3 linked regions of the Tistrella mobilis genome follow. The protein of the gene in region 2 interacts with the protein of the main gene of each other region in a pairwise test. Links are inferred from orthologs where the notes say so. Each region holds a gene or a part of one and is shown on either strand. Other genes may lie near its edges. The genes, in order: sfsA, P7L68_RS06530 and P7L68_RS24785.

Evidence for each region.
Region 1: the proteins of P7L68_RS06530 (region 2) and sfsA interact in binary tests that used the Escherichia coli proteins (3 or more experiments, as listed by UniProt). The link is inferred for Tistrella mobilis from one-to-one orthologs.
Region 3: the proteins of P7L68_RS06530 (region 2) and P7L68_RS24785 interact in binary tests that used the Escherichia coli proteins (3 or more experiments, as listed by UniProt). The link is inferred for Tistrella mobilis from one-to-one orthologs.

What each region holds. Positions count from the first base shown.
Region 1 is NZ_CP121017.1:2,851,258-2,855,813, reverse strand. Bases 1,030-3,783 are described here. They hold sfsA (DNA/RNA nuclease SfsA), read right to left. Parts: upstream 2,941-3,783; coding sequence 2,119-2,940; downstream 1,030-2,118. Other genes in these bases: P7L68_RS18680 (NAD-dependent epimerase/dehydratase family protein), read left to right, coding at 3,115-3,783; map (type I methionyl aminopeptidase), read right to left, coding at 1,174-1,968; radC (DNA repair protein RadC), read right to left, coding at 1,030-1,142. Outside these bases: P7L68_RS18700 (adenylate/guanylate cyclase domain-containing protein), read left to right, coding at 1-187; more of radC, read right to left, coding at 192-1,029; more of P7L68_RS18680, read left to right, coding at 3,784-4,140; P7L68_RS18675 (competence/damage-inducible protein A), read left to right, coding at 4,137-4,556. UniProt on the Escherichia coli protein: Binds to DNA non-specifically. Could be a regulatory factor involved in maltose metabolism.
Region 2 is NZ_CP121017.1:183,776-188,577, forward strand. What follows is about bases 1,803-4,802. They hold P7L68_RS06530 (glutamate-5-semialdehyde dehydrogenase), read right to left. Parts: upstream 3,966-4,802; coding sequence 2,640-3,965; downstream 1,803-2,639. Other genes in these bases: rsfS (ribosome silencing factor), read right to left, coding at 1,803-1,870; P7L68_RS06525 (nicotinate-nucleotide adenylyltransferase), read right to left, coding at 1,979-2,674; proB (glutamate 5-kinase), read right to left, coding at 3,962-4,802. In the rest of the region: gpmI (2,3-bisphosphoglycerate-independent phosphoglycerate mutase), read right to left, coding at 1-44; P7L68_RS06510 (flavin reductase family protein), read right to left, coding at 206-889; 23S rRNA (pseudouridine(1915)-N(3))-methyltransferase RlmH, read right to left, coding at 925-1,398; more of rsfS, read right to left, coding at 1,466-1,802. UniProt on the Escherichia coli protein: Catalyzes the NADPH-dependent reduction of L-glutamate 5-phosphate into L-glutamate 5-semialdehyde and phosphate. The product spontaneously undergoes cyclization to form 1-pyrroline-5-carboxylate.
Region 3 is NZ_CP121017.1:4,265,606-4,270,276, reverse strand. What follows is about bases 670-3,538. They hold P7L68_RS24785 (sulfate/molybdate ABC transporter ATP-binding protein), read left to right. Parts: upstream 670-1,480; coding sequence 1,481-2,596; downstream 2,597-3,538. Other genes in these bases: P7L68_RS24775 (MarR family winged helix-turn-helix transcriptional regulator), read right to left, coding at 3,365-3,538; P7L68_RS24780 (HEAT repeat domain-containing protein), read right to left, coding at 2,619-3,368; P7L68_RS24790 (hypothetical protein), read left to right, coding at 670-1,369. Also shown: transcriptional regulator GcvA, read left to right, coding at 1-394; more of P7L68_RS24790, read left to right, coding at 428-669; more of P7L68_RS24775, read right to left, coding at 3,539-3,865; P7L68_RS24770 (alpha/beta fold hydrolase), read right to left, coding at 3,899-4,671. UniProt on the Escherichia coli protein: Part of the ABC transporter complex CysAWTP involved in sulfate/thiosulfate import. Responsible for energy coupling to the transport system.

The sequences.
Region 1 (4,556 bases), 2.7 Mb from region 2 along the record:
GGCGCTGGCGCCGCTGCCGGCGGGGGTCGATTCGCGGTCGCTCGGCGCGCATATGCTGCGCGGCCGCACCGAGACCGTCGATGTCTATGAACTCTCCCGCCCTGCGCAGCGTCCGGCCCGTGCACCCACCGAGCCGCCGGCAAGGGCCGTGCCGCAGATGGCGGTCGACGTCACCCCGGCGGAGTGAGCGCTCAGAGCAGCCCCAGGGCCTTGAAGCTCTTATAGCTGCGCCGGCCGATGATGATGTGGTCGTGGACCGAGATGCCCAGATGGCGCGCGGCATCGACCAGACGGCGGGTGAGGTCGATATCGGCCGGTGAGGGGGTGGGGTCCCCCGACGGGTGATTGTGGACCAGAATAAGGGACGAGGCGGCGTGTTCCAGCGCCCGCTTCACCACCTCGCGTGCATAGACCGGCGTGTGGTCGACGGTGCCCTGCTGCTGGATCTCGTCGGCGATCAGCCGGTTCTTGCGGTCCAGGAACAGTACCCGGAACTGCTCCACCCGCAGATGGCCCAGATCGGCCATCAGATAGTCCATCAGCGCCTGCCACGAGGCGAAGAGCGGCCGGTCGATGACCTCTTCGCGCATGGAGCGGATTTTCAGCCCCTCGGCCAGCTTGATCTGGGCCAGCACTGCCGGGCCCACACCCTCTACGGCCTTCAGCCGGGCCGGTTCGGCATGCAGCACGCCGCCCAGGCTGCCGAAAACCTGAAGCAGGCGCTTGGCGATCGGCTTTACGTCGCCCCGCGGAATGGCGGCGGCGATCAGCAGTTCCAGCAACTCGTAATCGGCCAGCGCATCGGCACCCCGCTCCAGCAGCCGGTCACGCAGGCGCTGGCGATGGCCGTGGTAATGGGGCTTCGCCGCTCCGCTTTCGGGCGTGTCGGGCAGTGCCGGCCGGGCGACGCGGCCCGAGGCTTCGTCGAGTCCCGGAGCCGATGTCCGGACCGGACCCGCCTCCTGCCACCAGGGCATGGATTCCACGTCCAGTACCGGCGGCTGCGGCGCAGCCGGGGCTGCCTGTGGTACCTCTTCGGCAGGGCGCGCCGCCGCACGGGCGATCATGTCGGCGGCACGGGCGAAACCGGTTACCGGCGCCGCGGCGGTCTGGTTCGGGTCGGGGCGGCGCCGGTCGGTCATCGCGATCGTGGATCCCCTGCGGGTGCTGCGGTCAGGCTGCGATGTCGGTGCGATAGGGCGGGCGGTCGAGGCCGAGGGGGGAGCCGGTGAAGATCTCGCAGCCGGTCTCCGTCACCGCCACCGTATGCTCGAACTGGGCCGAGAGCTGGCGGTCGCGGGTGACGGCGGTCCAGCCGTCGGACAGGATCTTCACATCGGGCCGGCCCAGATTGACCATCGGCTCGATGGTGAAGAACATCCCCGGCTTCAGCTCCTCGCCCTCGCCGCGGCGCCCGTAATGCAGCACATTGGGCTGGTCGTGGAACACCCGGCCGATGCCGTGGCCGCAGAAATCCCGCACGACCGAGCATTTCTGCTTCTCGACGAAGCTCTGGATGGCGTGGCCGATATCGCCGAAAGTGGCACCGGGCTTCACCACGCCGATGCCCAGCATCATGGCATCATAGGTGATCTCGATCAGCCGTTCGGCCTTGCGCGAAATCTTGCCGACCGGGAACATCCGGCTGGTATCGCCGAACCAGCCGTCCAGGATGACGGTGATGTCGATGTTGACGATATCGCCGTCGGCCAGCGCCTTCTGATCGGTCGGGATGCCGTGGCAGACGACGTGATTGACCGAGGTGCAGATCGACTTGGGGAAGCCCCGATAGTTCAGCGGCGCAGGGATGGCGCCGTGGTCGAGGATGAAGTCGTGGCACAACTGGTCGAGGCGCTCCGTCGTCACCCCCGGTTGCACATGCGGGGTGATGAAGTCGAGGACGTCGGCGGCCAGACGGCCAGCCTTGCGCATGCCCTCGAAATCCTCGGGCGCGTGGATCTTGATCATCGTTTCCTGCTTTCCCCCGGCGTCATCCGCCGTACCGGCCCGGGTGTTCTGCGCAACTGAGTGTTCTGCGCGATGGCTGCTTTGACTGCATAGATATTACACCAGCGGCCGTCCGGCAATCTCGGGACATGCGCGTTTTCGTGACGGCCGTCATCCGCCGCTCGCAGAGCCGGCGACCGGCAGCAGGCCGGCGAAGCTTATGCCCCGGGGCGTGGCATCGAAGCCGAGTGCGGTGACGCCGACCCCCGCGGCGCGGGCGGCGTCCAGCGCTGCGGCATAGGCGGGATCGATATCGGCGGCGACGTCGACGCGGTCGGCATCGCTGCGCATCACCGCATAGATCAGCATGGCCCGTGCGGTGCCGCTCTGCGCCAGCGTCGCCAGTTCCGCCAGATGCCGGGCACCGCGGGCGGTGCGGGCGTCGGGAAATTCGCCGAGCCCGGCCTTGCGCGACAGGGTGACCGACTTGACCTCGACATAGACCGGCAGCGCGCCCGACCCGGCTTCGGGATCCACCACCAGATCGACCCGCGAGGCCGCACCATAGCGTACCTCGCGCCGGAGAGTCGTACCCGGACCGCCGAGCCCGGGGACCAGCCCGGCGCGGATCACCCCGGCGACCAGCCCGTTCGCACGCCCGGTATCGACCACCACATGGGCGCCGCCTGCCGTTTCGACCAGCACCCACGAGAGTGGCAGCTTGCGTTTCGGATCGGCCGAACGCTGCAGCCAGATCCGGGCACCAGGGTCGGCGAGGCCGGCCATGCTGCCCGGGTTCGCGACATGGGCGGTGGTCCCGTTTCCGTCGTTGAAAACGATATCGGCCAGGAAACGCTTATAACGCCGCACGAGACGCGCGGGTTCAAGCGGCGGTGTGAAGACGAGGCCGGGGAGATCGGGGCCGGGGAGATCGGGGCCGGGGAGATCGGGGCCGGGGAGATCCGTCGTCGGCTCGGGCAGCGTATCGGTCATGGCGCCAGACTAGGCGCCGGTCCGCACCGGTGCAAGTGGTGGCGGGATGGCCTGCGGACTGGAAGCCCGGGGCGAGCACGGTCATAATCCCCGCGAGCAGATTGGCCCGGCCGTATCGATATGGCCGGATGTGTGACGGGGACGAGCATGAACAGGCGCGGTTCGGGAACACAGATGCCTCGGCGCGCCGTGGTCACCGGGGCGGGCGGCATGCTTGGCCGGCATGTGGTCCTGCGGCTGACGCGGGATCCCGGCTGGGCGGTCACGGCCTTCATCCGGCCCGAAACACCGGTTGAGACCCGCAGCTGGCTGGAGGCACAGGGCGTGCAGCTGATCGAGGCGCCGCTGACCGACGCCCATGCCATGGCAGCGCGCACGCCCGACGACACCGATGTCTGTCTGCATCTGGCGGCCGACACCTCTACCGATCCGCGCGACAGGGCCCGGCAGTGGCGGACCAATGTCGACGGCACCGCCGCCGTGGCAGAGGCGGTGCTGCTGACCCGGGTCCGCCGGCTAGTCCATGTGTCCTCGGCCTCGGTCTACGGGTTCGATCGCCGGCGCATCGACGAGCATTGCCCCAAGGTCGGGGCCGATCATCCCGTGGGTTACGTGGCGAGCAAGGCGGCCGCGGAAGAGGCGGTGCAGGATGCGATCGCCCGCGGCGTCGATGCCGTGATCCTGAACCCGGGCCATATTCTGGGCGCCTGGGATCGTCACAACTGGGCCGGGCTGCTTCGCCTGGCGGCCGGTGGCCGCCTGCCGGCCATCCCGCCCGGCGGCGGTAGTTTTGCCGGCGCCGCTGCGGTCGCCGATGCCGTGGTCGCCGCCGCCGATCGCGCGATGATCGGCGAGAATTATCTTCTGGGCGGCCCGGAGGCGAGCTTCCGCGAGTTGATCCGTCGGACCGGAGACATTCTGGGCCGGCGGCTGACGGACCGCGTGGCGCCGCCCTGGGCGCTGATGGCGGCGGCACGGGCGCTGGGCGGCGTCTCGCGGCTGACGGGGCTGCGCCCGACCATCACGCCCGATGCGGCGCGGATCACCTGTCACATGGTCGCCATCGACAGCGACCGGGCAAAGCGTGATCTGGGCTATGCGCCGCCGCCGCTCGACACCATCCTGCGCGCGACCATCGACTGGCTGATCCGGGCCGGTGAGATCGAGGCGCCATCTTCAAGTACGGGACCCGCCAGATGACCGACACGACCCCCGCCGAGACCACCATCCCTGCCGAAACCAGCCCGGCCACCGGCGGTGCCTCCCGCACGGCTGCTGTGCTGGTCATCGGCAACGAGATCCTGTCGGGTCGGACCCAGGATGTGAATGTGCGGATGATCGCAACCAAACTCGCCCCGGCAGGCATCCGCCTGATCGAGGTGCGGGTTGTGCCCGATGTCGAGGCCGAGATCATCGACGCCATCCACGCGCTGGAGGCGAAGGCCGATTACGTCTTCACCACCGGTGGCATCGGCCCCACCCATGACGACATCACTGCCGAGGCGGTTTCCAAGGCGATGGGGGTGCCGCTGATCCGCCACCCGGAAGCCGAGCGCCGGCTGAAGGCCTATTACCCGCCCGACAAGCTGACCGAGGCGCGGCTGCGCATGGCCAAC
Region 2 (4,802 bases):
CACAGAACGACGGGGCGCGGCGGCTGCGTATGGGCGGTGGTCATGGGGCTCGGATCCTCGGGCAACATCGGCGCAGGCGGTCGTGAACGGTCCTGCTTCTATCAGGTTTTCCGCTCTACATATAGGGGGTTGGCGGGGCGGATCACAGGCCGGAGGGCCATGCCCCCGGCTTGTCACGGGCCGGGCCGGCTGCGGGGACGGCCCGTCAGTCTTCGGCCGCCGCTGTCGTTTCGGACATTGCACGGGCCACCGCCTCGGGATGGTCCGGCGCCCAATCCCGCCAGCTCGGGCGATCGATCGAGAACAGATCGGTGCTGCGCGCATACCAGCCGCCGCCATGCATGCGCCCGATCAGGTCGAGCGCCGGGGTGTCGACATGGTGGCGGGCAGCGTCCAGGATGGCGTCGTCGCGGACATGGGCGACCAGCACCTCGCCCAGGATGATCGCCTGGCGGGGGCCGGTGGTGATGGCGGTGTGCAGCCGGCATTCGAAGGCGACCGGGGCGCTCGCGATCCGGGGCGGGCGCACGGCCGTGGAGGGCAGGGTATCGAGCCCGGCCAGTGCCAGTTCATTCACGCCGGCCGGGGCGTCGATGCAGGTGATGTTCATCTGCGGCGCCACCGCTTCCGAGACCAGATGAACCACGAACTCTCCCGTCGCCAGGATGTTGGCGGGGGTGTCCTTGAACCGGTCCTCAGGGTGACGGAGCATGCCGATCGCCAGGATCGGCGGCTCATGGCCCATGCAGTTGAAGAAACTGTAGGGGGCGGCGTTCACCCGGCCTTCGGAGGACAGAGAGGTGATCCAGGCGATCGGGCGGGGGGTGATGGTCGATCCCAGGATCTTGTAGCGGTCGGGTGCCGCCATGCGGCGCATGTCGAATTCCATGGATCCCCCCGGGTCTCTGGCGCTGGCTCGGCGGCCTAGTCCCGATGATAGGGATGGCCGTCGAGGATGGTCTGTGCACGATAGATCTGTTCGGCGATCAGTGCACGTACCAGCATGTGGGGGAAGGTGAGGCGGCCGAGAGCCAGGACCAGATCGGCCTGATCGCGGAGAGAGGCGTCCAGCCCGTCGGCGCCACCGATGACCAGCGCGACATCGCGCCTGCCGCTTTCGGCGAAACCGCCGAGCGCCGCAGCGAAGCCCCGGCTGTCGAGCAGACGTCCGCGTTCATCCAGCGCCACGAGCGCAGCGCCCTGAGGCAGTTTCGCGCGAATCGCCGCCGCTTCTTCGGCCTTCAGTGCCTCACCCTGCAGGGTGGCCTTGCGGGCCTGGACCTCGACCAGGGTGAAGGGCCAGCGCAGGCGTCGGACATAGTCCTCGACCAGCGCCGCTTCCGGACCGCCGCGGGCACGGCCGACCGCGACCAGTGTCACCTTCAGCATCAGGCTCATGGCGCAAAACGCATGCCCGCGCGGCCCGGTCCGGACCGCGCGGTGACACCGCGCCGGATGGCAGACGTCACTCGGCGACGCGCTGAGCGCCGTCGCCCGGCAGGCTGGCGCCCCACATCTTCTCCAGATTGTAGAAGGCGCGCACTTCCGGCCGGAAAAGATGCACCACCACCGGTCCGGCATCGACCAGCACCCAGTCGGCGAGGGGCAGGCCCTCGGTGACCGGCAACTGGTCGCCCGACGCCTTGATGCGCATCTCGAGCTTCTCGGCAAGCGAGGCGACGTGTCGGCTCGACCGGCCGCTCGCGACCACCATGTAGTCGGCGAAATCGGTCTTGCCGGCCAGGTCGATGACCACGACGTCCTCGGCCTTGTCGTCGTCGAGTGATGCGCGAACCAGATCGAGCACCTGGTCTGCGCTGAGCGGTGCCGGCGGCGTCGCGGGCACCGTGATGGGACTGTCGGTCTGCAACAGAGCGAACCTCATCAAGCGTTGGCGGGGGCGGGGAGGCGGTCTGACCGCGGATCCCGCAGGCGCCATGGTGTAACCATAACAGGCATCGCGGCTTTTCGCGATGGTCTAGCGAGGCGGGGCGACCGGAAGACCCGGCCGCCTGCCCTCGCGGATTTCTGTGGCCGAGCGCGGGTCCAGCCTGCCATGCAGCAGAACCCAGGCCGGGGGCTTCGTCCGGGGCAGGGCGCGGGCCCTGACCTCGGGCAGGCGGTTGCGGGCGAAGCGGCGGGCTGCCGGCGCCGCCGCAGCCCGTGCGCCATAGCCGGGGCGGTCGATCACCAGGAGCGGCAGCTCTGCCATCAGCTTCGGCCAGTCACGCCAGCGATGCAGTTCCGCCAGCCCGTCGGCACCCATGATCCAGACGAATCTGATATGGGGACGGCGGGCCTTGAGTGCACGCACCGTATCGAGGGTGAAGCGGGTGCCGAGCCGGCTTTCGATCGCGGTGACGCGCAGTCGCGGATGGCGGGCCAGGGCGCGGGCGCCGGCCAGACGGTCGGCGAGCGGTGCACTCACCCGTCCCGCCTTCAGCTTCAGCGGGTTGCCGGGGCTCACCAGCCACCACACCTCGTCGAGGCGAAGCCGCCGGAGCGCCCGCAAGGCAACATGCAGATGACCTTCATGCGCCGGATCGAAGGATCCGCCATAAAGACCCACCGTCATGCCCCGGCGGCGGCCGGCGGCCCGCCATAGCGGGTCACCCTGGGCCGCTTCGGGGGCTGCCCGCTCAGGCGCGAAGCGTGCCCTGGCCGCGAACGACATATTTGAACGTGGTCAGCTGTTCGACGCCCACAGGTCCGCGGGCATGCATGCGGCCGGTGGAGATGCCGATCTCGGCCCCCATGCCGAACTCGCCGCCATCGGCGAACTGGGTGGAAGCGTTGTGCATCACGATGGCGCTGTCGACCTCGGCCAGGAAGCGGTCGGCAATGGCCTGGTCTTCGGTCACGATGCTGTCGGTGTGGTGCGAGCCATAGGCCTCGATATGATCGATCGCCCCGCCGACCCCGTCGACGATCCGCGCGGAGATGATGGCGTCCAGATACTCTGTCCGCCAGTCCTCCTCGGTTGCCGGCACCACGCGGGGATCGGCCGCCTGGACCGCGTCGTCACCGCGAACCTCGCAGCCGGCGTCGAGCAGCGCCGTTACGATCGGCGTCAGCATCCGTGGCGCCGCGGCGCGGTCGATCAGCAGGGTCTCGGCCGAGCCGCAGATACCGGTGCGGCGCAGCTTGGCGTTCATGACGATCGCTTTCGCCATCTCCGGATCGGCGGCGCCGTCGACATAAACGTGGCAGAGGCCTTCAAGATGGGCGAAAACCGGCATCCGGGCCTCGGTCTGGACGCGCTCGATCAGCGAACGGCCGCCGCGCGGCACGATGACGTCGATCAGCCCCGAGGCGGCGAGCATGGCGCCGACGGCGGCACGGTCGGTGACCGGCACCAGCTGCACCGCATCGGCGGGCAGGCCGGCCGAGACCAGACCCTCCACCATCGCGGCGTGAATGGCGCGCGAGGAGTGGAAGCTCTCGGAGCCGCCGCGCAGGATCACGGCATTGCCGGCCTTGAGGCAGAGCGCCCCGGCATCGGCGGTGACATTGGGGCGGCTTTCGTAGATCACGCCGACCACACCCAGCGGCACCCGGACACGGGCGATATGCAGCCCCGTCGGCCGGTCCCATTCTTCCATCACATGGCCGACCGGATCGGCCAGACGGGCAACGTCTTCCACGCCTTTGGCGATGCCGGCGATACGGCCTTCGTCGAGCGCGAGGCGATCGAGCAGGGCACCGGTCAGCCCGCGGGCGCGGCCGGCGGCCATGTCCTCGGCATTTGCGGCCAGAATGGCGGGCACGGCCTTGCGGATTGCCGCGGCGGCAGCCGTCAGCCCGGCGGTCTTGGCCTCGGGCGTCGCCTGGGCGAGCGCGCGCTGCGCCACGCGGGCGCGGCGGCCCATATCGGCGATCAGGGCGATGGCGTCCACCGGTTCGGCCGGGGTGGCGACCGGAGCGGCCGAAACGGTCCGGGCGGCGGTGCTCAGGGTGTCGGTCATGACGCTTGGGCCTCCTCCGTGTCGTCTCCGGTCGTGGCGGGGGTATCGCCGCCATGGAAGACGAGGTCGTCGCGATGGATCATTTCGTCCCGGCCGCGGAAGCCGAGGATCTGCTCGATTTCCGCCGAGCGATGCCCGGCGATGGCGCGGGCATCGGCATCGCCGTAAGCGGCGAGGCCGCGGGCGATCTCGCGGCCCGAGGGATCGACCACCGCCACCGCGTCGCCGCGCTGGAAGCGGCCGGTCACCAGCCGCACGCCGGCGGGCAGCAGGCTGCCGCCACGGGCAAGTGCCCGCACCGCCCCGTCATCGACCGTCAGCGTGCCGCGAGGGCTTAGCCGGCCACCGATCCAGCGCTTGCGGGCGGTATGGGGGGTGGTTTCGGGATCGAACCAGGTGGCACGACCACCGGCTTCCACCGCGCCGACCGGACCGATATGCCGACCGAGGGCGATGACCATGGCGCAGCCCGCGGCGCCGGCGACCCGGGCGGCGGCAAGCTTGGTGGCCATGCCGCCGGTACCGACGGCTGAGCGGGAGCCGCCGCCCATGGCCATGATCCGGGGCGTCAGCCGCGGCACGCGCGGGATATGGCAGGCCGTGGGGTCGATGCCGGGATCCGCGGTATAGAGCCCGTCGATGTCGGAGAGCAGCAGCAGCAGATCGGCCGACGCCATTTCGGCCACCCGCGCCGACAGCCGGTCATTGTCGCCGAAGCGGATCTCGGCGGTGGCGACGGTGTCGTTCTCGTTGATCACCGGTACGGCCCCGAGCTTGAGCAGGGTGCCGAGGGTGGCGCGCGCATTCAGATAGCGCCGGCGGGCCTCGCTGTCCTCC
Region 3 (4,671 bases), 4.1 Mb from region 2 along the record:
ACCGGTGACCGAACCTGCCGCCCTGCTTGATCTGCCCCTGATCCACGACGCCGATGTGACAGGTGGCGAGGTCGCCGTCTCCTGGCGGAGCTTCTTCGCCACTGCCGGGCTCAACCCGCCTGATGATCTGGACCGGCAGATGCGGATCAACGACACCGGTGTGGCGGTGGCTGCGGCCGTTGCCGGGCAGGGGGTGATCATGGGGCGCAGCGCGCTCATCGCCGATCATCTGGCCGCGGGGCGGCTGGTGCGGCCACTTTCCATTCAGATCCAGGCCGCACAGGCCTATCATCTGGTGTCGACCGAGACCGGCTGGAACGATCCGCGGGTCCTGGCCTTCACCGATTGGCTGCGGCAGGAAGCGCTGACTGCCCAACCATCCAGGCGGGAGTGAGGATTCTCCCGCAATTCAGGAGCATCCGACGTCATGGGCATCCGCAGCACGCTCGCCGCCGGTCTGATCGCCGGCCTGGCCTGGGCCGCCCCCGCCTCGTCTGCCCCCGCCTTGTCTGCCCCCGCCTTGTCTGCGGTACCGTCGCCGTCCTTCGATCCGGCCGGGGTTCATCCGGCCTGCTTCGACAGCCTGGTCTCCCAGGCCTATACCGGCGAGACCGCGCTGGAACGCCTGCCTCTTGCCGGCTGTCCGGGAGAAGAGATCATGCCGGAGCGTCACCAGGACATGGCGGTGATGGTTCGTCCGCCGGCCGGACCGGAAGGCGGCAACCCCGGTGGCTGGTCGCGGGGCTGGGTCGGCAGCCGTCTGGTCGGCCGTTTCGACAGTGATCGGCTGGTCTATGAACTCGTCGAGAATGGCGGCGGTACGGGCGCGTTCTCGATGCTGCTGTCGGGCCGGCTTGCGACGGCCAATGGCGTGCCGGTGCTGGAGGATCTGGTATTGGCGCCGGCGGGGGACCGCTGCAATGGCGGCATTCACACGGCGACGCCTGTCGACGACAAGGCCCTGGACGTCGCGCAATGGGCGACACCTTATGATCTGGTCTCGCTGATCCTGGGGCTGGCGCCGGATGATGCGCCTGATGGCGTCCCCGCCGCTCTGGGCCAGGCGGCCGGGGATCTGCCCTCCTGCGCCGCCTGCTGTGCCGGTACCGTGTTGCTGCGCCTCGATGCCGCCGCCCTTGCCCCCCATGGCGGTGCCGCCGATGCGCCGCCGCTTCCGGGGGAGGTGGTGACGGTCACTGCCGACGGGCTTGGCGAATATGATGATCCGGCCAGCATCTGCCTCGCTGGAACCCTGATCCCTGCCGGCAGGGCTGACCCGCAGGCAGAACTGTCCCTTCCCCTGGAGCGTCTGCCGGGACTGAAGGAAACGCTGATTGCCTGCATCGAGCAAAAATCACACAAAAAATAATGTATATAGTGGATGACATGGCGGGTATGCGCTGAGTACGACTGTGAAATCATTTGACTCGAACCCTTTCCCCGCGGACAATTCCGGTCGTGGTGGAAAAGGACACGCACGATGATCGAGATCAAGGGCCTCTCCAAGCGGTTCAGCGGGTATGACGCGCTGGTCGATGTCGACCTGAACATCCGCGATGGTGAACTTGTGGCACTGCTCGGGCCGTCGGGATCGGGCAAGACCACCCTTCTGCGCATCATCGCCGGGCTGGAGACCGCCGACCGTGGCGCGATCCGCTTCGGCGGTGAAGATGCGGGCCGTCTGGGCGCACGCGAGCGCCGGGTGGGCTTCGTCTTCCAGCATTATGCGTTGTTCCGGCATATGACCGTCTTCGACAACGTCGCCTTCGGCCTGACGGTGCGGCCGCGCGCCAGCCGCCCGGGCCGGGCCGAGATTGCCGAGCGGGTGTCATCGCTGCTGCGTATGGTGCAGCTGGAAAGCCTGGCGGATCGTTTCCCCAACCAGCTGTCGGGTGGCCAGCGGCAGCGTGTGGCGCTGGCGCGTGCGCTTGCCATCGAACCCCGGGTGCTGCTGCTCGACGAACCCTTCGGTGCGCTCGATGCCAAGGTCCGCAAGGAGCTGCGCCGCTGGCTGCGCCGCCTGCACGACGATCTGGGCCTGACCGGTGTTTTCGTGACCCACGACCAGGAAGAGGCGCTGGAAGTCGCCGACCGGGTGGTGGTGATGTCCCAGGGCCGGATTGAACAGATCGGCACCCCGGCCGAGGTCTATGACCGGCCGGCGACGGCCTTCGTGTATCAGTTCTTCGGCAACGTCAACAAACTGCCGGTGATGGTGGAGGCGGGGCGGCTGAAGGTCGCCGGCGTCAGCGGGGCCGGCACGGCGGGGTTGCCGCTGCCAGCGGGCCTGGAGGCGACCCGCGCCGAACAGGGTACGCTCTATGTCCGGCCCCATGATCTGGCGGTGCTGCCGGCAGGTGCGGCCGATGCGCTGCCGGCGACCGTGCGCCATCTGGTCGCTTTCGGCGCCTCGGTGCGCATCGAGCTTGATGTACCCGGGCTGGATCTGGTCGAGGCCGAACTGCCGCGCGAGGAGGCCGACGCCCTCGGTCTCGCCAACGGCCGGACAGTCGCGCTCCGGGTCAAGCGGGGGCGGTTGTTTTTCGACGACGATACCGGCTGGGATGTCGGTCTGACCGAGTCGGTTGCCGCCTGACCCGCGTCATCCCTGACCCGCGTCACGCCCGGATCGAGCGCAGCCCCCGCCGGCAGATCCTGGCCGTGGCCGGTACCGGGCTCTCGGCCTGCCAGCGGCTGATGAGCGCCAGCACCGTCTCCGGCCGGTCCTTGGCGGCATCATTCAGCCAGTTGCCGACGGAATCCTGAACATAGGTTTCGGGATCCGCCTTCAGCGGGTCGAGCAGGGCGAAGCCTGGGGTCGGATCGGTCTTCAGCGGCTTCAGATGGGCACACCAGACCCCGCGCGGCCGGGTCGCCTCGCTCGCGAAGCGGCGCAGGCGCGGCGAGGTCTCGGCCGTCCAGGGCATCAGCGCCGCGATGGCCCCCGGAATATCGGCGGCAATCCGGTCACGGATCGCCAGCCAGGCCCATTCCCTGACGCCGAAATGGCCGTCATCGGCGAAGGGGCGGATGGCCTCGCGCCAGGAGACGTGATCCGCGGGTGCGGTCCTGCCTGCCGCGAAACAGGCCCAGCCCCGCACGGTATCCGACGGATGATCGGTCAGGCGCGGGATCACCCCGGGACTGTAACGGCCGATGATCAGCTCCGCCGCCAGCGCCATGCGCCGGGAGATGCCGAGCGCCGCCGCCGCATCCATCGCCTGCAGCACCTGATCACCGGCATCGGGGAAAACCGACCGCATCAGGATTCCGAAATCGACCGCAAGGCATTCGGCGAGGGTCGTGGCGGCAACCTCTCCGGTATTCAGCGCGGCATGGCGGTCGGGGGAGAGGACCGTCGGCTTCATGATCCGTCCTCGCTGGCAAGGCCTGCTCTCAACTTGCCGAGCAGCCTCACGAGTTCTGCCTGCTCTTCCGCCGAAAGCCCGGCAGTCAGCCCTGCGATCCAGCTGGCATGCTCCTGGAACGCCCTGGCCGTCACGGCTTCGCCGGACTTCGTCAGCATCACCCTGACCCGTCTGCGATCCTCGGGATCAGCCGTGCGTCGGACAAAACCGTCACGCTCCAGCCCGTCGAGCAGGCCGGTGATCGTGCCACGGGTCACGCCGGCCCGATCGGCCAGGACGTGCGGTGCCAGCCCTTCTGTCCGGTCGCGGAGCAGGAAGAGCAGCACAAACCTGCCCTCCGAGAGGCCATGATTGCCGAGCCGGATGGCGCAATCGCGATCGATTGCCCGCGCCGTCGACAGCAGCTCCATGCAGGTCCGGAGCCCGTCGAGCCCGGTGAGGCCTCGCCGTCGGCTCTCGTCGATCAGGGCCTGATATTTGGTGTCCAGTCTTTCCATAAGGCGCCATATAATATGGCACCATATTAAAGGTCAAGCCCGCTGCGTCGCCTTGCGGATCAGGGCCTCGACCGCATCCGGTGCCGTCACCGGCAGCATGTGTCCGCCGTCGATCAGCGTCAGCTGCAGCGCCGGCAGCTTCGCCTGCAGGGCTTCGCCGTGGGCGCGCCAGTCGAGGATCCGGTCGCCGCGGGCGAAGATCATGTGGATGGGCAGGGCGATGTCGGGATAGCGGGCAGCCATGGCAGGCAGGTCGTCATTGGCCGCCACCATGTCGATCGAGGCTGAGCGAAACGCCTTGGGCCTGAGGCCGAGCAGGCCACCGCCGGCGATCGCAAAGTCTGCGGGGATCGGATCGGGGCCGAACACCTCGTCCAGCACCTTGCGGCCGCGGAGGAAGGACATCGGCGTCGCCAGCGTCCAGGCGATCAGGCGGCGCGCGGTATCGGAGCGGATCGCCAGCCCCTTGAAGATGTCGGGGGGCGTCTCCTGGGGATGGGTGAGAGCGGCGATCAGCGCCACGCCCGAAATCGTCTCCGGATGATCCAGCGCCACGCCCAATGCGATCGCGCCGCCGAGCGAATGGCCGACCAGCAGCGGCGGGCGCGGCAGCTTCAGCGCCCGGATGAAATCCGCGATCACGCCGGCCTGGGCCAGCACATTGGCGGGCGCATCATCGGGCCGGGTGGAATGACCCGAACCCGGCCGGTCGACCACGATCACCCGATGATCGCCCCTGAGCCGGCCGAGCAGGCTGTGGGTGAAGTGATGCATCTGGCCGCCGAGGCCGTGAACCATCACCACTG